DNA from 3 places in the Sorangium sp. So ce590 genome. Region 1 is predicted to be linked to each of the others. Evidence: riboswitches for the same ligand, from Rfam matches in the RefSeq annotation. Region 1 holds a riboswitch; each other region holds the start of a gene.

What was found. Region 1 has a riboswitch for cobalamin ahead of WMF28_RS19220 (TonB-dependent receptor domain-containing protein). Riboswitches for the same ligand answer to the same signal wherever they lie in the genome.
Region 2: linked by a shared signal. The riboswitch ahead of WMF28_RS01415 (energy-coupling factor ABC transporter permease) and the one ahead of WMF28_RS19220 (TonB-dependent receptor domain-containing protein) in region 1 are both predicted to bind cobalamin.
Region 3: linked by a shared signal. The riboswitch ahead of WMF28_RS05055 (TonB-dependent receptor domain-containing protein) and the one ahead of WMF28_RS19220 (TonB-dependent receptor domain-containing protein) in region 1 are both predicted to bind cobalamin.

The regions. Positions count from the first base shown of each region.
Region 1 covers NZ_CP150346.1:5,090,102-5,096,867, reverse strand. The annotation lists gene WMF28_RS19245 (hypothetical protein) at 1-958, shown strand, start outside; gene WMF28_RS19240 (peroxiredoxin) at 1,126-1,701, shown strand; gene WMF28_RS19235 (TlpA family protein disulfide reductase) at 1,691-2,146, shown strand; gene WMF28_RS19230 (hypothetical protein) at 2,124-2,270, opposite strand; partial or broken gene WMF28_RS19225 (AMP-binding enzyme) at 2,367-2,744, opposite strand; cobalamin riboswitch at 3,004-3,230, shown strand; gene WMF28_RS19220 (TonB-dependent receptor domain-containing protein) at 3,402-5,453, shown strand; gene WMF28_RS19215 (hypothetical protein) at 5,447-6,694, shown strand; gene WMF28_RS19210 (FecCD family ABC transporter permease) at 6,726-6,766, shown strand, end outside.
Region 2 covers NZ_CP150346.1:370,462-377,227, forward strand. The annotation lists gene WMF28_RS01400 (energy-coupling factor ABC transporter ATP-binding protein) at 1-357, opposite strand, end outside; gene WMF28_RS01405 (CbiQ family ECF transporter T component) at 354-1,103, opposite strand; gene WMF28_RS01410 (hypothetical protein) at 1,093-1,461, opposite strand; gene WMF28_RS01415 (energy-coupling factor ABC transporter permease) at 1,458-2,192, opposite strand; cobalamin riboswitch at 2,270-2,474, opposite strand; gene WMF28_RS01420 (enoyl-CoA hydratase/isomerase family protein) at 3,395-4,222, opposite strand; gene WMF28_RS01425 (3-hydroxyacyl-CoA dehydrogenase family protein) at 4,462-5,352, opposite strand; gene WMF28_RS01430 (tetratricopeptide repeat protein) at 5,562-6,766, shown strand, end outside.
Region 3 covers NZ_CP150346.1:1,375,769-1,382,534, reverse strand. The annotation lists gene WMF28_RS05065 (protein kinase domain-containing protein) at 1-887, opposite strand, end outside; gene WMF28_RS05060 (ATP-binding protein) at 946-3,633, opposite strand; gene WMF28_RS05055 (TonB-dependent receptor domain-containing protein) at 3,656-4,999, opposite strand; cobalamin riboswitch at 5,456-5,663, opposite strand; gene typA (translational GTPase TypA) at 5,863-6,766, shown strand, end outside.

The DNA.
Region 1 (6,766 bases):
TCAGGAAGAGCTGGGCAACTCCAGGGCAGCCCCGCACGTGATGAACGACGACGAGCGCTTCGCGCGCGACGCGTCCGTTGTCGATCTCGACGGCGACCCCGCCACGCTCGCGGCCGCCGGCTTCTTCGCCGCCACGCTCCGCCCCGAGGACGCCCCGCCGGACCCGCTGGCCCCGCCGAACGCGATCGTCCGCCACGACGCCGCGGACGGCCGCTCGTTCGGGCGAGCGGCCGTGACGGTCCTCACGCCGGAGCTGCCCTGGGAAGGCGGCGTGGCGGCGGCCCCTTCGGCGCTCCTCGTGGGCGGCGAGATCTGGCTCTACTACGCGGCGGAAGGCGGCATCGGCCTCGCGCGCAGCGCCGACGGGGTCGCCTTCGCGCGTGCGCCATCGCCCGTGCTCGCGCCGCTCGCGTCCGGCGACGGCGGCTGGGAGCGCGGCGCCGTCCCCGGCAGCCCCGGCGTGGTCCGCCTGCCCGACGGCTCGCTCCGGATGTTCTACGTCGTCGCGGGCGACGGCGACGCCTCGTTCGTGGGCGAGGCGCGCAGCGACGACGGCCTCGCCTGGGAGCGCGTCGGCGACGGCCCCGCGCTCGCGCCGGTGAGCGAGGACGAGCCCTTCGACAGCGCCGCCGTCTTTGACCCCGCCCCGGTGCTCGCCGTCTCGGCCACGGGCCGCCCGAGCCTGCGCGTCTACTACGCGGGCCGCGACAGCGCGGGGCGATCCGCGATCGGCCTCGCGGCCCGCTTCGGTCCCGACGGACCGCTCCAGCGCGCGGCGGCGCCGGTGTTCGGCGCGTCGTCCGCGCTCGCGCCGCGCGCGCCCTGCGTGGCCGCCTACCCCGGGTTCTCGCTGCTGTTCGTCACGCAGGCGGCCGGGGCGGGCGACGGCCAGCGCTACCCCGCGGTCGCCGCCGGCGTCGCGCCGGCCGACGCGTCGCTCCCGCCGCCCGGGCCGTGAGCGCGCTCGGGCCGCCGGCCCGCCGCGCCGCCCGTCGCGCCGCAGTTGACGCCGTGGGCCCCGGCACAACGACCTCCGCGTCGACACCATCGTTCGACGCACGCACGACGCAATCGCCAGCGCACCGGCCGATCGAGCCCGTGCTCGACGAGGCCCACGGAGGAATCATGTCCATCGCCAGAGTGGGTGAGCCCGCCCCCGAGTTCACGCTCCCCGCGTTCGATCCCGCCGCCCCGAACCGCAGCGATCTCTCGATCTCCCTGTCGGATCACAGCGGCCGGTGGCTCCTGTTCTTCTTCTATCCGATGGACTTCACCTTCGTCTGTCCGACCGAGATCCTCGCGCTGGCCGACCGGCGAGCCGAATTCGATCAGCTCGGCGCGAGCCTCCTCGGCTGCTCGACCGACACGATCTACACCCACCGGGCCTGGGCGATGATGCCCCGGGAGCAGAACGGCATCGCGGGCGTGAACTACCCGATCGCCGCCGACCACTCGGGCGAGGTGGCGCGCAAGTACGGCGTCCTCATCGAGGGCGTCCACGCGGCGCTGCGCGGGCTCTTCATCATCGATCCCAAGGGCCTGCTCCAGTACGCCGTGATCCACTCGCTCAACATCGGCCGCTCGACCGACGAGACGCTCCGTGTGCTCGCGGCGCTCCAGACCGGCGGCCTGTGCCCGTCCGACTGGAAGCCGGGCAAGGACACGATCGAGATCGCGGCGGAGCGGCGCCGTGCTGCCTAGCGGCGCGCCGATGCCCTCGTTCGAGGGCGCGACGCGCTGGCTGCACGGCGAGCCCACGCCCGCGTCGCTGAAGGGCGCGCCGGCCGTCGTGCATTTCTGGGCGGTGTCGTGCTCGCTCTGCAAGGACAACCTGCCGACCCTGCGCGCGTGGAAGGAGAAGTACGGGCCCCGCGGCGTCCGCTTCGTCTCGGTCCACATGCCGCGCCAGGAGTCCGACACGCGCGTCGATCAGGTGGAGGCCGTCGTGGAGGAGACCGGCATGGACGAGCCGGTCGCCATCGACAACGCGCACGCGATCGGCGACCGCTTCCAGACGGGCGGCCTCTGGCCCGCGTACTTCCTGTTCGACGGCGAGGGGAAGCTGAGGGCGCGATCCGCGGGCGCCGCAGGGCTGTCGCACCTGGAGCGCACGCTCGCGCAGCTCACGGCCGGGGAGGGCGGCTGAGCGGCCCGGCCGGACGCGCGACAAGCGCCGGCCCGGCGCGGCTCGCCAGGTCGAGGGCCACCCGGCTCTCCGGGAGCTCGTCGACGCGTGGCATGGAATAGGTCTGGATGCTGGGGATGGCCATGGTTGTTCCTCTCTCACGTGATCCGCGTTTCATCTCGGCGGCTCGGGCGAGGCGCGAGAGGCGTGGTCGCCGCGCTGCCCCTGCCCGCGCCGCGCTTCAGCGTTGGGCGCCCTGCGCGAGCCGGCCTTCGATCCACTGGCGGAGCGCCTTCTTGTCCACCTTGCCGACGCTCGTCGTGGGGAGCGCGTCGAGCCACTCGATGCGATCGGGCACCTTGTACTGAGCGACGCCGCGCTCGCGCAGGAAGGCGTTGATCTCGCGCGCGGCCGGCGGCTGCCCGCGGGGCACGAGGAACGCGCACGATCGCTCGCCGAGGCGCTCGTCCGGCATGGCGACGAGCGCCGCGTCGCGCACCGCCGGGTGGGCGAGGACGTGGTTCTCGACCTCCTCGGCCGCGATCTTCTCGCCGCCGCGGTTGATCTGATCCTTGGCGCGGCCCTCGACGACCAGGTAGCCCGCCGGCGTCCGCCGCACGAATAGGTACGTCGTCACATCCCGCTCCGATGGGCTTCGAGAGCCGCGTGGGCTCGATTCATCGGGCTCTGGACGTGAAGTCGCGGGCCGCTGCTCAACCGATTATCTGATAACGAAAATCAGGTTCAAGTAACTCATGACACGTTGACAACTGTCAAGGATCCGTGGTGCTGGTCCGGGGTGCCCTCCCTGTGGCCTGCCTGCCAACGGGCTGCGCTGGGCGGGCGCTTCTGTGTTGACATTCCATGAGGAGTCTGGCAGGAGTCGCCCCGCCATCGGTGCTCGCCCGGCCATGCCTGGCGAGCTGAAAAGGGAACCCGGTGTGAATCCGGGACTGCCCCCGCAGCGGTGAACGGGAACGACCATCACCATCAAGCACTGGGCCAAGCGCATGAGCGGCCTGGGAAGCGGTGATCAGTAGGAAAGCGACCGGCGACGGCCGCGGCGCCCGTGAGTCCGAAGACCTGCCGAGGTGCGCGTGCCGGTGCTCCGGCGCGCGCTGACCTGAGCCTTCGAGGGGAAGGCGCGCAGGCTCTGGACCACCCCGCTCACGCGCGGTGCCGTAGCCCGTCACGCAGCCCCCTCGCCTGGCTCTCACCCGAGCAGTGCTGGGTCGACGCGGGCAGGCGGGCGTGAATGGTTCATCCATCGGATCGTGTGGCGCGTCGTCGCTGGAGCGACGGCGCAGGGTGCTGGCTCGTGCTCGCTGCCGGCGGCGCCGTGGCGGTCGCGCCGGCCGCCCTCGCGGAGGAGCTGCGCAGGTCAGGGGGCGATCCGGGCGGCGATCGCGCTGCCGCAGCGCCGGCGCCGCTGGAGGTGCGCGTCGAGGGGGAGCGCGCGCTCGCGCCCGCGCCGCCCCGGGACAGGTCCGTCGCGGGATCCGTGCTGCGCCGTGATCGCCTCGGCGGCGCGGGGCTCGAAGCCGCGGACGTGCTCCGCACGCAGCCGGGCGTCCAGGTGACCGAGTCGGGCGGCTTCGGCGGACCGGCGACCGCCGCGATCCGGGGCGCGACCGCCGCGCAGACGCCCGTGTACCTCGCCGGTGTCCGCCTGAACGACGACGTCGCGGGGACGGCGGATCTCTCGCTCGTGCCCCTCTGGCTCATCGAGCGTGTCGAGATCTACCGCGGCAACGCCCCCATCGAGGCCGATCGCCTCGGGCCGGGCGGCGCGATCTTCTTCGAGCCTCGGCGGCCTTCCCGGACGATGGCCGGCGCGGGCGCGATGACAGGCTCGTTCGGCGCCTGGCGCGGGTGGGCCTTCGCCGGCGTCAGCGCGGGCCCGGTGAGCTCGATCGTCGGGGTGAGCGCGGAGGCCGCGACGAACCGCTACGCGTTCGTCGACGATCGCGGCACGCTCTTCGACGCGAGCGACGACACCGTCCAGCGCCGGCAGAACGCCGACGTGCGCATGATCGACGCATGGGCGCTCGCGCGCGTCGATCTCGGCCGCGGCGCGATCGTCGACGTGATCGCGAACGGCACAGGCCGCGAGCAGGGCGTGCCGCGGCTCGCGCTCCTGCCGTCCCGGAGGGCGCGGGGGGAATCCCGGCGCGCGCTCGCGTCCGTCGTGGCGCGGGTCCCGTTCGGAGGCGAGGCGGAGCACACGCTCGAGGCGCGCACCTCGTTCATCGAGGCGCGCTCCGAGATCCACGATCCCCTCCTCGAGCTCGCGATCCACGCGCGCGAGCTCCGCATCGCCGGCCGCCGCCTGGAGCAGACGCTGGGGGCGACGCTCTACTTCTCCGATCGCCTCCGGGTGCGACCCATGCTCTCCGTCGCGCGCGAGGGCATCTCGCGCGAGCCGGGCGACATCCCGCTCGCCCGCGCGGGGCGCTCGTTCGCGCGCGCCGCCGCCGGCGCGGAGGTGCGCCTCGGCGAGGGGCTCGCGCTGCACGCCCTCGCGAGCGGGGAGTGCCACGCCACCGGCGCGGCCCCCGAGCGCCCTTGCGATGTGCTCGCGCCGACCGGGCGTGTCGGGGTGGAGGCGGGGAGCGACCGGCTCCGCGTCCTCGCGACCGTCGGCCACTACCTCCGCGTCCCGACGCTCGGCGAGGTGTACGGCGTCTCGGGCGTCGTCCACGGCAACGCGGCGCTCGAGCCGGAGTCCGGCGTCACGATCGAGGCCGGGGTCCGGGCGCAGACGCGGCGCGGCGCGGCGCTGCGCGGCGCCTACGTCGACGCGTTCGTGTTCGGACGCGCCGCCTCCGGGCTCATCGCGTACGCGCGCACGGGCCAGGGCTACGTGGCCCCCTACAACGTCGGCCGCGCCCGCGTCCTGGGCGCCGAGATCCTGACGGGGGTCGAGATCACCGCGTTCCTCCGCGCCGAGGTCGCGGCGACGCTCCTCGAGCCGCGGGACACGACCCCGGAGCGGACGATCGCCAACGACGTCCTCCCGTTCCGCTCCCGGCTCGTCGTCGCGCCGCGCCTCCACGCCGCGTGGAAGCCCGCGGGCGGCGCCGTGTTCTCGGGCGCCTCCGGCGAGCTCCGGGCCGTGTACCAGTCGAGCCGATACGCCGACCCCGCCGGCCTCGGCGTGATCGCGGAGCAAGCGACCGTCGACCTCGAGGCGGAGACGACGTGGCTCGGAGGTCACCTCGCGGCGAGAGCTCGCCTGGCGAACCTCCTCGACGGGCGGCGCACGGACGTCGTCGGGTATCCGCTCCCGGGACGGAGCGTGTTTTTCGCACTGGAGTCCACATGGTGAAGCTCAGCCTCTTCGCGGTCGCCGCCTCGATCCCGCTCCTCGGGTGCAACGTGGAGCCGCCGCCGCCGTCGACGGGCGGCGTTCCAGACGGCCGTGGAGGCGATCCGGGCGCGCCGCGCGCGTGCGAGCGCGGCGTCGTCATCGTGACGAGCGACTACCAGTCGACGAACATCGTTGTGTCGAGGCTCGACGGGACCACCCTCTCGCCCTCGTTCGTGTCGAGCGGCGCGGCGAAGCCGGGGCTCAGCCTCGCGCTGTCCGGCGACGTGGACGTCCCGGCGACGGCGCCGCCGTCCGGCCGCGTCGTCCTGATCGATCGGTACGGCACGAACGTGCTCACCTGGATGGATCTCGAGACCGCCGAGGTCATCGCGCAGCTCCCGGTCGGGCAGGGGTTCGAGTCCAACCCGCATGACTACATCGAGGTGGACGCGGAGCGCGCGCTCGTCTCGCGCTTCGGGAGCAACCCGACCCCGGGCGCCGAGCCTTTCGACGAGGGCGGCGATCTCCTCGTCCTCGACACGGCGAAGTACTCCATCGAGGGGCGCATCGCCCTGCCGGAGGAGCGAGCGGGGCTCCTGCCGCGCCCGTCGGGGATGACGCGCGTCGGCGACGACGTTGTCGTGTCGCTCGGCCGGCTCGCGGCGGACTTCTCGGACGTGGGGGAGGGGCGCTTCGTGGGCGTCTCGCCGGAGCAGCGCGCCGTCGCGTGGACGGTCGACATCCAGGGGCTCCACGGCTGCGGCCGCGTCGCCGTGTCGCCCTCGGGCGAGCGGCTGGCCGTCGCCTGCTCGAGCCGCTTCGACGCGGACACGATGCAATTCGATCCGGCGACGAGCGACATCGTGATCTACGACGCCCGCTCCGCCCCTCCCCGCGAGCTCAAGCGGCTCGGCGTCGCCAGGGCGCTGGACGCCGGGGTCCAGCGCTCGCTCGCCTTCGCGTCCGAGGACGTCCTCCTCGCGATGGCCTACGGGGGCAACGCGTCCGCCGGCGACAGCGTCTTCTCGGTGAACGTCGCCACGGGCGATGTCACGCCGCTCGGCGAGGCGGCCCAGCCCTTCGCCTTCGGCGGCGTGCATTGCTCGCCTGGATGCGGCGACGTCTGCCTGCTGAGCGACGCGGAGAGGAGCACGCTCCGGCGCTGGAAGGTGACGGCGAACGGGGCGCTCGATCCGCTGGAGGACGTGACCGTCGACACCGCGATCGGGCTCCCGCCGCGATCCATCGGGGGGCTCTGATGCGCCGCTTCAGCGGGCGAGGGGGGGTGACATGACCGTGCAAGGAATCGACATCGAGCGCGCCGCGAGCGC
Region 2 (6,766 bases), 4.7 Mb from region 1:
CGCCTCGGCGCGGCGCCGCGCCTCGGGCGCGGGCAGGCCGAGGTTCCTCGGGCCGAACAGGACGTCGTCGAGGAGCGTCGCGCCGAGCAGCTGGTCGTCCGGGTCCTGGAGCACGAGCGCGGCGCCCGCGGCCACGGCGTCCGAGGGCGAGCCCACGCGGCGGCCCGAGATCTCGACGCTGCCGCCGGGCGCAGGGAGGAGCCCGACGAGCGTCCGGAGCAGCGCGGTCTTGCCGGCGCCGTTGCCACCGAGCACCGCCACGGACTCGCCCTCGGCGACGTCGAGGCGCACGTCGCGCAGCGCGGGCTCGGCGCCGCGGTAGCCGATCCGGGGGGCGCGCAGGGCGATGGCGCTCATCCCGCCTCCCCGGCGGCGACGCTGAGCCCGAGCGCCGCGAGGGCGGCGGCGGCGAACGCGAGGTTCGCGGCGGGCGCGCTCGCCCGGCGGTCGGCGACGGGGAGCTCTCCCTTGTAGCCGCGGAGCTGCATCGCGAGGGCGGCGTGCTCGGAGCGCTCCAGGGTCCGGAGCGCCACGACGCCCGCGACGGCGCCGGCCGAGCGCGCGGCGGCGCGCGGGTGCGCGAACCCGCCGCGGAGCGCGGCGGCGCTCCACGCGCCGTCGGCCGCGCGCTGGAGCACGCCGGCGAAGCGCCGCGCGAGCGCGAGCAGCTCGACGAGGGCCGCGGGCGCGCCGAGCCCGGCGAGCGCCGACTCGATCTCGGCGGGCGCGGCGGCGCTGGCGAGCCACCGGAGCACCGCGGCCGCCGCGAGGACGCGCGCGGCGATGGCCGCGGCGCGGTCGGCCCCCTCGCGCGTGAGGGCGTCGAGCGGGAACGGCGCGCCCGCGAGGAGCGGCTCCCCCGGGGTGAGCGCGAGCGCGAGCGCGGCCGCGAGCCCCCCGAGCCACGCGGCGGGCGCGAACGCGCGGAGGACGGCGCCCGCCGTCACGCCCTGGAGGCGGAGGGCAGCGCACGCGACGACGAGCAGCGCGGCCGGCGTGAAGGGCGAGCGCGCGCCCGCGGCGACGCAGCACGCGGTCACGGCGGCCCCGAGGCGGAGCCGGGGATCCACGTCGCGGAGCCGCGCGGGGAGGTCAGTCGGCACGGAGGCCTTCAACGCCGGGCTTGCCGCCGGGATCGCCGGCGGGCTGACCGGCGCGCTCGACGAAGAGCACGCGCGAGAAGTAGCCCAGGGCGAAGCCGGAGAGGAGCCCCGCCCAGAGGAACGCGAAGAGCAGGAGATCGCCCTCGAAGCCCGCGAACAGCGGCCCCGTGTCGTGGCGCCCCGCGTCCTCGGCGACGCGGCGGATCACGGCCTCGTCGACCCCGTCCCAGGAGGCGTTGCCGCACGCGACGAGCCCGAGCGCGGCGGCGGCCGGGAGCGCGGCGGTGAGCCGGAGCGCCGCAGCGCGCGCGCGCCGTGCGAACGCGGGCAGCGCGCGCTGCGCGACCCGCCGTGTCACGACGCCCCCGCGGCGAGCGGGACGACCCGGAGCCGCTCCAGGATGTCGGGCCGCCGGGCGCGCAGGAAGACGAGCGCCCCCGCGGTCATGGCGCCCTCGAGGAGGCCGAGCGGCAGCTGGGTGGGGACGAAGGCGAGGGCGACGCCGGTGAACATGGACGTCACCGACCCTTCGCCCGCGAGCCCGAGCGCGAGCTCGAGCGCCGTGGTCGCGTACGTGGCCCAGTCCGAGATCACGCCGGCCAGGAACCCCGCGACCCAGAGGCTCGCGCCGCAGCGCTGCGCGAGCCGGAAGGCGAGGAACCCGGTGAACGCGCCCGCGATGCCCATGGACGCGACGTCGGCGCCGAGCGTGGTGAGCCCGCCGTGCGCGAGGAAGAGGGCCTGGATGAGGAGCGCCACAACGGTGACGAGGACGGCCATCCAGGGGCCGATGAGCACCGCGGCGAGCCCGGTGCCGCACGGGTGGGAGCAGGTCCCGGCGGTCGGCACCGGCACGGGCATGCACGAGATCGCGAAGACGGCGGCGGCGACGAGGCCGACGAACGGCTTGTAGAAGACGTCCTGCCGGGTGCGCTGCCGGAGCAGGTGGAGGGCGATCGCCACGAAGGGCAGGGCGAGCGCGTTCCAGACCGCGCACCAGCCGAGCGGCAGGACGCCTTCCGCGAGGTGCATGGCGGCCGCGGGCCGGGCCGCGAGGAGCGTCGCCAGGAACACGCAGGCGATGGACACGGCACGGCCGTGGGGACCGATTTCGGCGCTCCGGGTGAGATCCGCACCCGAACGCCACGAAGACGTGCGCAAGCTGCACCTCGTGGGGGGCTCGGGTAGGTCTCCCGGCTCATGGGTTCAGGGAGCTGTTCGAGCTCCCAGCGCTGCGTCCACCTTCCCAGGCCTGTTCATGAGGCCCAGTGGTCTTCGGAAGCAGCTCCCCACTCACGGTGGCGGTACCGCGCCGGTTTCGCACCGGCTTCCCTGTTATGCCCTGAGGGCACCCGAGGCGTGGATTGTCAGATGGATCTCGGTAGTCCCGTTTCGCGCTCGGCGTCAAGGACGTCGCGCCGCGATCGCGGGGGCGCTCGTCTCGCGGCGCAGCGCGGCGCGGCGAGCGGGCGGTCCTGGCGCTGCCGCGGCGTGCCGTGCGCTGTTGGCGCCGCCCTGTCGAGCCGACCGGCGGCGCCATACGGGATCGCGCCCTGTGCAATGGTGGAATCGGAGGCGAGGACGGGAAGGAGAAGGAGAAATTGACCGAGACGCACGAGGCAAAGCTTTCTCGAAAATGCTGCAAGCCTTGTGCTTCGGTAGTTAAAGTCTCTTTACTTGCTCGCCTCAGGGTCGCTGCTTACCCCGGCGTCCTGTCGGGGCGTGCGCCGCCCCATGCGCGCGGCGCAGGTTCTGGGCCCTCTCGCCTCGTGCGCGCGGCGCACGCTCCGGTGGTTTTCTCGCGGCAGTGTGCCTTGTTCGTCCTGGCTCTTTACTTATGAGCAGGTGTTCCGTGCCTGGCTCCCTTCGTCGCGGCGCCTGCCGTGAGGGGCCGGCGGGTTCTCGTGTACTCCTTTCCGAGAACGCGAAAATGGACTCCGCCGGAGGCTGTCTCCCGTGCACGGGTATGCCCGGCTCGAACGCGCATTCGCCGGAATGGGCGGCGTCTGCGCTGTGCGGTCGTCTGGCTGTCCTCGTGCCGGGCGCAATCCGCTCACCTGCGTGCATACGTTGCACTTTGTTATCGACAACCTGCCCTTGGGTGCCACACTCTGATCACCGCATGCGCACCGGCGCGGTTTCCCCCCCCGGCCCGGAGCGCGTGCGGGTTTTCTTGAGCACCGCGACGGACGTCCACCACGCCGCCGCGGTCCCCCTGCCGCGGTCATGTCTGGCCCCCCTCCAGCATGATGCGCGGTATTTTTTTGTCCTCCGGCGTGCGGCTCGGAGGCTCACTTTCCGGTGAACGCGGCCTGTGATTTCGCCAGGAAAGCTTTCATTCCGAGCTGCTGGTCGTCGCTGCCGAAGAGCGCGGCGAAGGCCTGGGCTTCCAGCTCGTTGGCGGCGGCGAGATCGAGGCTCTCGCCGCGCAGGATGACGCGCTTGGCGGCGGCGACGGCGAGCGGCCCGCGCGAGGCGATCTTGAGGGCGGTGTCGCGGGCGCGCGCGAGGAGCTCGGTCGCCGGGAAGACGGCGTTGACGAGCCCGATCGAGAGCGCCTGCTCGGCGGTGATCATGTCGCCTGAGTAGATGAGCTCGCGTGCGCGTCCGGGCCCGACCCGTCGCAGCAGCCGCTGGGTGCCGCCGAACCCTGGGATGACGCCCAGGTTCACCTCGGGCTGGCCGAGCTTGGCGCCCTCCGCGGCGTAGATGAAGTCGCAGGCGAGGGCGAGCTCGCAGCCGCCGCCCAGCGCGAAGCCGTTGACCGCGGCGATCACGGGGAACGGGGCGGTCTCGATGAGGTCGCCGAGGCGGTGGCCTGCGTCGGCGAACCGCTTCGCGGCGATGCTGTTCATGGCGGCCATCTCGGCGATATCGGCGCCGGCGACGAACGCCTTGCCGGCGCCGGTCAGCACCGCCGCGCGGATCTCGTCGCCCTCGGCGGGCGCGAGCAGATCGCGGAAGGCCGCGGTGAGCTCGCCGAGGACGGCGGGGTTCAGGGCGTTGAGCTTGTCCGGCCGCTGGATGGTCACGGTGGCGACGTGGCCCGCGCGCTCGACGGCGACGAACTGGAGCGTACCGCGAGCAGGGATCCCCGGCTGCTGTTCTTGAGCGGTCATGGGGTGGGGTTAGCAGCGCCCGGCGCCGGGGGGAAGCGCCTGCCTCGCGCCCCGGAAGGCGCCATTTCGTGCCTGCCTGGGCCTGCTATGTATTCATTGCGTTCCTGGACGCAGGCCGCGCGCGGTCATGGGGAATCGCGTAAACAGGCTGTCTCCTGAATCGCCAGAAATGTTCGCATCTCGCGGATGACGCGGCGTCCCTCCACCCCCGCCCCCGCCGTCTCTGTCGCGGCTCCCGCCTACACGGCCCTCCCCGTCTTCTGCCCCTTCTCGTCGTACACGTAGAACCCCCGCCCGCTCTTCTTCCCGTACCACCCCGCCGCCACGAGGTTCCGCAGCAGCGTGGGCGCCCGGTACTTCGAGTCCCCGAACTCCCGGTGCAGCACCTCCGCGATCGAGAGCACCGTGTCGAGCCCGATCAGGTCCGCGAGCTCCAGCGGCCCCATCGGGTGGTTCAGCCCGAGCCGCGCCCCCGCGTCGATGTCCTCCGGCGTCGACAGCCCCTCCTGGAGCGCGAAGCACGCCTCGTTCAGGAACGGGATCAGCATCCGGTTCACGATGAACCCGGGCTGGTCCTTCGAGGTGATCACCGTCTTGCCGAGGCCCACCGTGAGCGCCCGGACGGCCTCGTACGTCGCGTCCGACGTCTGCACCCCACGGATGAGCTCGACGAGCTTCATCAGCGGCACCGGGTTCATGAAGTGCATCCCGATGACCAGCTCAGGCCGGCCGGTCACCGCCGCGAGCCGCGTGATCGAGATCGACGACGTGTTCGACGCCAGGATCGCCCCCGCCGGCATCGCCGCGTCCGCGAGCTTGAAGATCCGGCTCTTCACGTCGAAGCTCTCGGTCACCGCCTCGACGGCCAGGTCGACCCCCGACAGGCCGGCGATGCCGTCCGCGACCGCGACGCGGCCGAGGAGCGCCTCCCGCGCCTCCGGGGCCATCTTCCCCTTCTCCACCTGCTTCGCGAGGATCGCGGCGATCTGAGCCTTGCCAGACTCCGCCACCGGCCTCGAGACGTCGCACAGGACCACCTCGAGGCCCGCGGCCGCGGCGACCTGGGCGATGCCTCGCCCCATCTGGCCCGCGCCGATCACCCCGAAGCGCTTGATCGTCGTAGCTTCCATGCCCGTGGTGGATACCCGAAGCCGAGGGCACGGTGAATCGTCCATGCAGACGGCCCGCCCGCTGGCCGTCCCCGCGGCAGAAGCGCGCGAAAGCTGCGCCCGCGCTTTTGCCGCGGGGGCGAGGATCCTTGAAACCGTGTCGTCCGCCCGGCTATCTTCGCCCGGCCGTGAACGGACCGGACCGAATTCGCGAGGTCCGCGGAGATACGATGAGCGTTGAGACGATTCGGATGGCCCTCGGGCGCCTGCAGGATGAGCCCGAGAACGAGGCAGCCTGGAACGAGCTCGCGGAGGCCGTGACTGCTCCGAACAACGGCGCGGGCGCGGGCGACGTCGAGCGTCTGCTCGGCGCGGCGCGCGGGCGGCACGAGGAGCGGCACGAGTGGCAGGCCGTCGCTCGCCTCCTCGAGCTGGAGATCGCGCTCGCCGCCGGCAGCCCCGTCGAGGGCGCGATGCAGGCGGAGCTCGCCCGCGTCTACCACGAGGAGCTCATCGACGTCGAACGCGCGACGGCCGCCTACAAGCGGCTGCTCGAGCTGCGCCCCGACGACGACGCCGCCACCGAGGCCCTCGAGACCGACGCCTCGAAGCGCGAGCGATGGCGCGACCTCGTGGACCGCTACATGGCCGAGGCCGAGGCCGCGACCGACGGCGCCTTCAAGAGCGCGCTCACCACGAGCGCCGCCGACATCGGCTACCGCTACGGCCGCGCCGAGCTCGGCGCGAAGGTCGGCGAGCTCATCGATCTCGCCCTCCAGCTCGACCCGAAGAACCGCCGGGCCGCCAACCTCGCCGAGATCGCCTTCGCCGCCGCGGGGGACTGGGACGCCGTCGTCCGCGTCCAGTCGCTCGTCAAGGCCGAGGCCGAGCGCAAGGAGGACCGCATCGCGGCGGGCGTCCGCGCGGCCCGCACCATCAAGGCCCACCTCGATGATCCGGCCCGCTCCATCGCGGCCTACGAGGAGGTGCTCGATCTCTCGCCCGGTCAGCCCGAGGCGCTCTCGTTCCTGGCCGAGGCGTACTCCGCCGCGGGCGACTGGGATCGCCTCGTCGCCCTCTACGAGGACCAGCTCCGCAGCGGCGGCGTGAAGCCGGGCGACGAGCTCGGCATGCTCGTGCAGATCGCCATGGTCCACTGGCGCATGCGCGCCCAGCCCCAGGCGGCCGAGCCCTACTTCGACCGCGTGCGGCGCGCCGACCCGGCGCACGCCGGGATGCTCAACTTCTACCGCGAGGTCCTGGAGCAGCGCGGCGACAAGCCGCGGCTCACGACCATCCTCACGGACGCGCAGCGCGCCGTGCCCGACGGCCCCGAGAAGCGCGCCCTCGCCACCGAGCTCGCGCGGCTCGCCGAGTCGCAGGAGAACGCCGCCAAGGCGATCGAGCAGTACAAGTCCGTGCTCCGGACCGATCC
Region 3 (6,766 bases), 3.7 Mb from region 1:
GGCAGCCCGCGCTGGAGCGCCTTCAGCTCCTCCTGGAGGTGATGGGCGTCGCGGTAGCGCTTGCGGATGTCCTTCTCGAGCAGGCGCAGGACGATCGCCTCGCCCTGCGAGTGCGCGTCGGGGCGGATCGAGCGGGGGCGCGGCGGCGCGTGGGTCCGCTGCATCTCGAGGAGGGTGTCGCGGTCGTTCGCGCGGAAGGGGAGCTGCCCGGTGAGCATCTCGAAGAAGAGCACGCCGAGCGCGTAGAGGTCCGACTGCGCCGTCGCCTCCTCGCCGCGGGCCTGCTCGGGCGACATGTACTCGGGCGTCCCGAAGACCGCGCCCTTCGGGGCGAGGCGCGGGTCGCGCGCGATGGCGGCGAGGCCGAAGTCGAGAATCTTGACGAAGTCCTTCCGGCCGCCGCGGTGGGTGAGCAGGATATTGTCGCTCTTCAGATCGCGGTGCACGACGCCGAGGTCGTGGGCGCGGGCGAGCGCGGCGCACATCTGCTCGAGGATGTCCACCGATCGCGCGATCGGCATCGGGCCGCGCGCGAGCTCCGCCGAGAGCGGCGTGCCGACGAGGTACTCCATGACGAGGTAGAGCTCGCCCTCCTCGGTCTCGCCGATGTCGTGGATATCGATGATGTGGGCGTGGTCAACGCGGTTTGCGGCGCGCGCCTCGCGCAGCATCCACGCGCGGAGATGGGTCTCTCCGCGGAGATCGGGCCGGATGAGCTTCAGGGCGACGACCCGGTCGATCAGCACGTGACGGGCGCGGTAAACGACGCCCATGCCGCCTTCGCCAAGCCGTGCCTCGAGCCGGTACCTGCCGGCCACGACCTTACCGATCAACGGATCGGTGCTCGAAGCCTTGGGACCTGCCGGTCGCTGAATCGCGCGCTCCATGGTGCCTTCGTTTCTCCTCAGCGCTCCCCAGAAGGGCGGTTCGCGTCTCTCAGGGGGCTTATTGCGCTGTGCGGTGAGTCGGATCGCTCGCTGAAGGTATCCGGTTTGAAACAGCCGGTCTATGGGCCCGCGGTCCGGTTGGGGAGGAATCTGGAGCGCGCTCCGCGTGGAGGTGGGGTGGGAGACCGGCGCCGATTGCGCGCATTCGAGCGTCCACGGATAACGGTGGAGGCGGGCAAGCCTCCGCAGGCGGGCAGCCGGCTGCAGACGGCCGCGCAGGCGGGGGCGCATCGCCTTGCAGACGCGCGCTCCCCGGGCGAGGATCGAGGGGCAAGCGACAGACGAAGCGCGCCCCGGCGCGCTCGCCATGGCGCAGATCTCCAGCGCGGCCATCCGCGGCGACGAGGGCGAGCGTGCCGCCGTGCCGCCGGACGATGTCCGTCGAGATCGAGAGCCCGAGGCCCGTCCCCTGCCCTCGCGGCTTCGTGGTGAAGAACGGATCGAAGATGCGCTGCGCGAGGTCGGGCGGTACGCCCGGGCCGCTGTCGGAGATCGCGACGGCCGCCATGTCCTCGTCCTCGTCGAGCCAGGTCTCGATGCAGATCGCATGCGCGCCGGGCGGGCCCGGCGCCGCTTCGCCTTCGCCCGCCCCCTCCGCCCCGGCCGGCGGGGCGGAGGCCCGCGCAGGCGGCGCGGCGCTCGCCTCCTCCAGCGCCTGGATGGCGTTGACGAGGAGGTTCATGAACACCTGGTTGATCTCTCCGCTCTGGCAGGTGACGAGCGGCAGCTCGCCGTAGCGCTTGATCACCTCGATGCGCGCCTGTCGGAGGCGCGGGCCGAGCAGGAGCAGCGTCTCCTCGAGCCCGGCGTGCAGATCGACGGGCAGCGGCTCGCCGGAGGCGCGCGAGAAGCTCTTCAGGTTCGTCACGATGCGGACGCTGCGCTCGACCGCGCGGTGGACGAGCGTGGAGATGCCGACGAGATCGTCGAGCGCCGCCTCGGTCTGGAGCTGCGCGCGGAGCGCCTCGAGCGCGCGGCGGCGGTCGTCCGGGAGCTCGCGCTCGGCGGCGCGGTAGGCGTCGAGGACGGCGCGGAGCTCGGCGGCGAGCTCCTCGATCGGCTGAGCGGCGCCGGCGATGGCGTTCAGGGGGTTGTAGATCTCGTGCGCGACGCCGGCGACGAGCTCGCCGATGGAGGCGAGCCGCTCGCCATGGATGAGCGCGGCCTGCGCCCGCTTCAGCTCGGACAGGGCGCGCGTGAGCTCCGCGGTGCGCGCGGCGACGTTCTCCTCGAGGCCGGCGCGCTCGCCCTCGAGCTCGGCGATCGTCCGCGACAGCGCCTGCCGCATGCGCTCGACGCTCTCGCCGAGGCCCACGACCTCCTTCGGCCCGGACAGGCGCGGCACCGCGGCGTCGAGCTCGCCGCGCGCGACCTCGTCGGCGGCGCGGGCGAGCTGCGCCATCGGCCGCGACAGCTCGCGCGCCGCCCGCGCGACGACGCCGAGGGCGGCGAGCACGAGGAGGGAGAACGAGGCGAAGAGCGCGGTGATGGCGTTGAAGTCCTCGTCGAAGGACGAGCCGGTCGCCAGCGCGCGGTAGAGGCCGATCGAGGAGAAGAGCGAGAGGAGCCCCGTGAACAGGAGCGGCAGCCCGAAGTCGCGGAGCATGCGCCGCCGGAGGGGCATCGGGGCCGCGCCGCCGCGCTCGGGCGCGCCCGTCCACGCGCGCAGGAGGTCGACCGCCCGCGCGACCGAGTCCTTGTGCCACGCGCGCTGGTAGAACGAGACGCCGAAGGCGAAGAGCGCGCCGAAGCCGAGCTGCATGAGCGCGTCGGCGACGCTGAAGGTGGCGCCGGGGCTGAAGGTGGCGCCGGGGCGCACGTAGGCGATGCCGATCGCGGTGCACCCGAGCCACAGCGCGAAGTTCAGGGAAGCGAGGACGTCGGGGAGCCGCTCGGCGCGGGTGAGGCCGCGGCCGAGCAGGGCGCGGTCGCCGGACGGGCCGGCCCGGAGGGCGGCGACGATCGGGCGCGTGGCGGGGCGGACGGCGAGGGTGAAGCCGAGGGTGCCGGAGAGCGCGAGGAGGGGGACGACCTCGAACCACGCCTGGAACACGACCTGGCTCTGGGTGCGGAGGAACGCGACGCAGAAGAGCAGCATGACATGCCCGCCGACGATGCCGGCGGCCGTCGCCGACTCGGCGAGCCTCGGCCGGAGCGCCGCGGCGAGGGCGCGCGCCGAGTCGGCCTCGGAGGCGCCGCCGTCGGCCGCGTCGGCGCGGAGCAGGCTGCGGTAGATGGCGCGGCGCATGCCGCCGGCCATGACGCCGAAGGCGACGGCCGTGACCAGGAGGCCGAGCCACGAGGGGGGCGTCGCGTGGCCGATCCCGAGCGGACCCGGCCAGGAGGAGGGCGCGGTGGGGGCGCCCATGAAGGCGAGCGGCGAGACCGCGAGCGGCCACGAGAGGGTGCGGATCGCCGCGGCGATGGCGAAGCCGCGGTCGCCGCGGCGGACGAGCACGCCCGAGAGCGCGGCCGAGAGGGCCATCGAGGCGAGCAGGAGGATCGCCGGCCACGGCGTGGTGAGGGCCACGGGGACGACGGCGGAGAGGAACAGCAGGGCCGAGAACAGCTCCCAGCCGGTCGCGACGAGCTCCGCGCGGGCGCGCGGCGCGCGCGGGGCGCGGAGCTGGGAGGGCGGCGGGGGGCTCACGGGGAGGGCGGCATGGAAGCGCAGGGCGCGCGCCATCGCAACGGCGCGCGCCTTGGGGCTACTGCCAATGAAGCGTCGCCCGCCCGATCGCCGTGAAGGGCCACCCCGGCGAGTAGTGGATCCCGGTGACCGCAGCCGGCTCGTACGGCAGCCGCGAGTCGCTCGCGAACTGGACCTCGCGCCACGTCGTGTCGAGGAGGTTCTGGATGTCCACGGCCGCCTCGACGTTCCTCCACCGGAGCCCCGCGTTCGCGTCGACGACCGTGAACCCCTCGGCGGTGAGCGACTCGTCCTCGGTCGCGGGCCGCGCGCCGATCGCCTTGACCCGCAGCGCGGCGAACGGCGTGAACGCGCCGAACGTCGGGCGGACGCCGACCCCCGCGGTCAGCGTCCGGGTCGGCGCGAGGGCGACCGCGCTCGCGTTGCCGGCGTTCACGCGGAAGCGCGCGCGGGTGAAGGTCGCGTCCACGTCGGCGAAGAGCCAGCTCCCGAGCCGGTAACGCGCGCCGATCTCGACCCCGTAGCGCCGCGTCTGCCCCGACGCCTCGGTCACGCCGGCGTCGCCGCTCCAGACCAGCTCGGAGTCGAGATCGAGCAGGAACCCGGCCGCGCTCAGCGAGAGGCCGCGCACGGGCGCGACCCGCGCGCCGACCTCGTAGCCCATCGCGGGGGTGATCAGCGTCGCCGCCCCCTGGGCCAGCACCACGCCCCGGGCGTCGTTCGAGTGGAAGCCGCGCCCGTAGTGGGCGAAGAGATCGACCCCGTCGATCGGCGAGACGATCGCCGTGAGCTTCGGGAGGAGCTGCATCTGCCCCTGGACGCCGCTCGACCTGTTCCCGGTCGCCTGGAGGTCCTCGCGCAGATCGTCCACGTTGACGTCGATCCACTGCCCGCGCGCGCCGAGCACGAGGCGGAGCCAGCGCCGGAGCCGGGCGTCCTGCTCGACGTAGACGCCGATCTGGCCCTCGTCGATGTGGGTCCGGTCCCTCTCCTCGAGCCGCTCGCGCGCCTGGTCGTGGTGGAGCGACTTGTCGATCCCGTCCGCGCGGAGCTGCGCGCCGAGCGAGGTCGTGAACCTCGCCCCCCCGAGCTCGAACTGCTTGCGGAACCGGAGATCGGCGCCTGCGACGGTGCGGTCGTCGTTCTGCTCGATCTGGTCGCCGTGGTCGGGGTCCTCGCTGAAGAACGTGAAGTTCGAGTACAGCGTGAAGCGATAGCTGAGGAGGTAGGCCATCGCGCTCAGGTCGGCGTCCCGCCACGCGGTCGAGAGGGAGACGGACCCCATGTGCCGCGCGGTCGACCCGCCCTCGGTCGGATCGACCGCGCCGAAATGATCGATGCACGGCTGTCCGAAGGCGGAGGGCGGCGGGTTCAGGCCGCCCTGCTCGCCCTCGCCGCACACGGCGCGCGCCGGGCCTGAGCTCGAGCTCGCGGTGCCCGACCGAGACGCGCGAGGCGGCCTCGCTGCCCGGCTTCTCCGCCTGCACCGTGACCTCGAGCGCGCCCCCGTCCGCGGGCGCCTCGGCGCGCGCCGGCCGCGCGGCGGCCAGCAAGAGGGCCAGTGCGGCCATCCGACCGAGCGGATGGCGGTGTGCGTGGCCGATCGTGACCGTCTCGCGGAGCATTCATGTCCTCCTTCGCTGCAATCGCGCGGAGCGGCGGCGGGCCGCTCGTGTCGAGCTCCGCGGGGAGGAAAATGCGAATCCGGCGCGATGCGCTGGACCGACCTCTCGCCCCCACGGGCGACCGAAAGGCATCGCGGGGGGCGGTTCGGGATCCGGGACGTGCGCAGAGATGCACCGGCTCGGACCTAACCGCCTCCCTCGAGGCTCCCAGGTCGAACCGGCATCGGATGTCTCCCCGTCGCCGGGCGCTGGCAGGTCTTCGGGCTCGCGAGCGCTCCGGCCGGGCCGGCTTCCTACTGTCCACCGCTTCCCAGCCCTCGCGGGCCAGTGCTTGTCGTGGGAGGTCGTTCTCGCTTACCGCTGCGGGGCAGCCCCGGAATTTCACCGGGTTCCCTATTCAGCCTGGACAGGCGCCCAGGCACCAGCGCGGTCGCACCTTAAGGTGGCGCCCCTCCGGCTGTCAATCGTTCCCGCTCACCTCGCCCGCTCCGCTCGCAGCGCTCGCGCCGCTCGCGCCGCTCGCGTGAGGCCTGCTCGACCCCTGCGCGACGTCCGGCGTGCGGGCCGAACGTTCGAGCTCTAGCGAGGATGGGCTCGCTCCTTCGTGGAGCGCGTGCTACACGGCCGCCGCTGTACATATATGCCGCGTAACGACCTCCGCAACATCGCCATCGTCGCCCACGTCGACCACGGGAAGACGACCCTCGTCGATCACATGCTCCGCCAGTCGGGCGCCTTCCGGGAAAACGAGGTCGTGGCCGAGCGGGTCATGGACTCGAACGACCTCGAGCGGGAGCGCGGCATCACGATCCTCGCGAAGAACACGAGCATCCGGTACCGCGGGGTCAAGATCAACATCGTCGACACGCCCGGCCACTCCGACTTCGGCGGCGAGGTCGAGCGCACGCTGATGATGGCCGACGGGGCGCTGCTCCTCGTCGACGCCGCCGAGGGCCCGCTGCCGCAGACGCGGTTCGTGCTCTCGAAGTGCCTCCAGCGCGGCTTCCCGATCATCGTCGTCATCAACAAGATCGACCGGAGCGACGCGCGCGCCCACGAGGTGCTCTCCGAGGTGTTCGACCTCTTCTGCGATCTCGAGGCGAGCGACGGGCAGATGGACTTCGCGACGCTCTACGCGGTCGCGAAGTTCGGCCAGGCCAAGCGCGAGCTCGAGGACGAGGCCACGGACCTCGTGCCGCTCTTCGAGACCATCCTCGAGCGGGTCCCCGGCCCCTCCGGCGACCCCGACGGGCCGCTCCAGGTCATCGTCAGCAACACGACCCACGACGACTACGTGGGCCGGCTCGCGGTCGGCCGCGTGGTCCGGGGCACCGCCCGGTCCGGCGCCGACGTCGCGCTCCTCGGCGAGGACGGGCAGTCGCGCGGCTACGTGAAGATGCTCTACGCCTACGAGGGGCTGAAGCGGGTCGCTGTCGAGAGCGCCGTCGCGGGCGAGGTGATCGCCATCGCGGGGATCGATGCGGTCACGATCGGCGACACGATCGCGGATCTGGCGCGCCCCGAGGCGCTGCCGCGGATCGTTG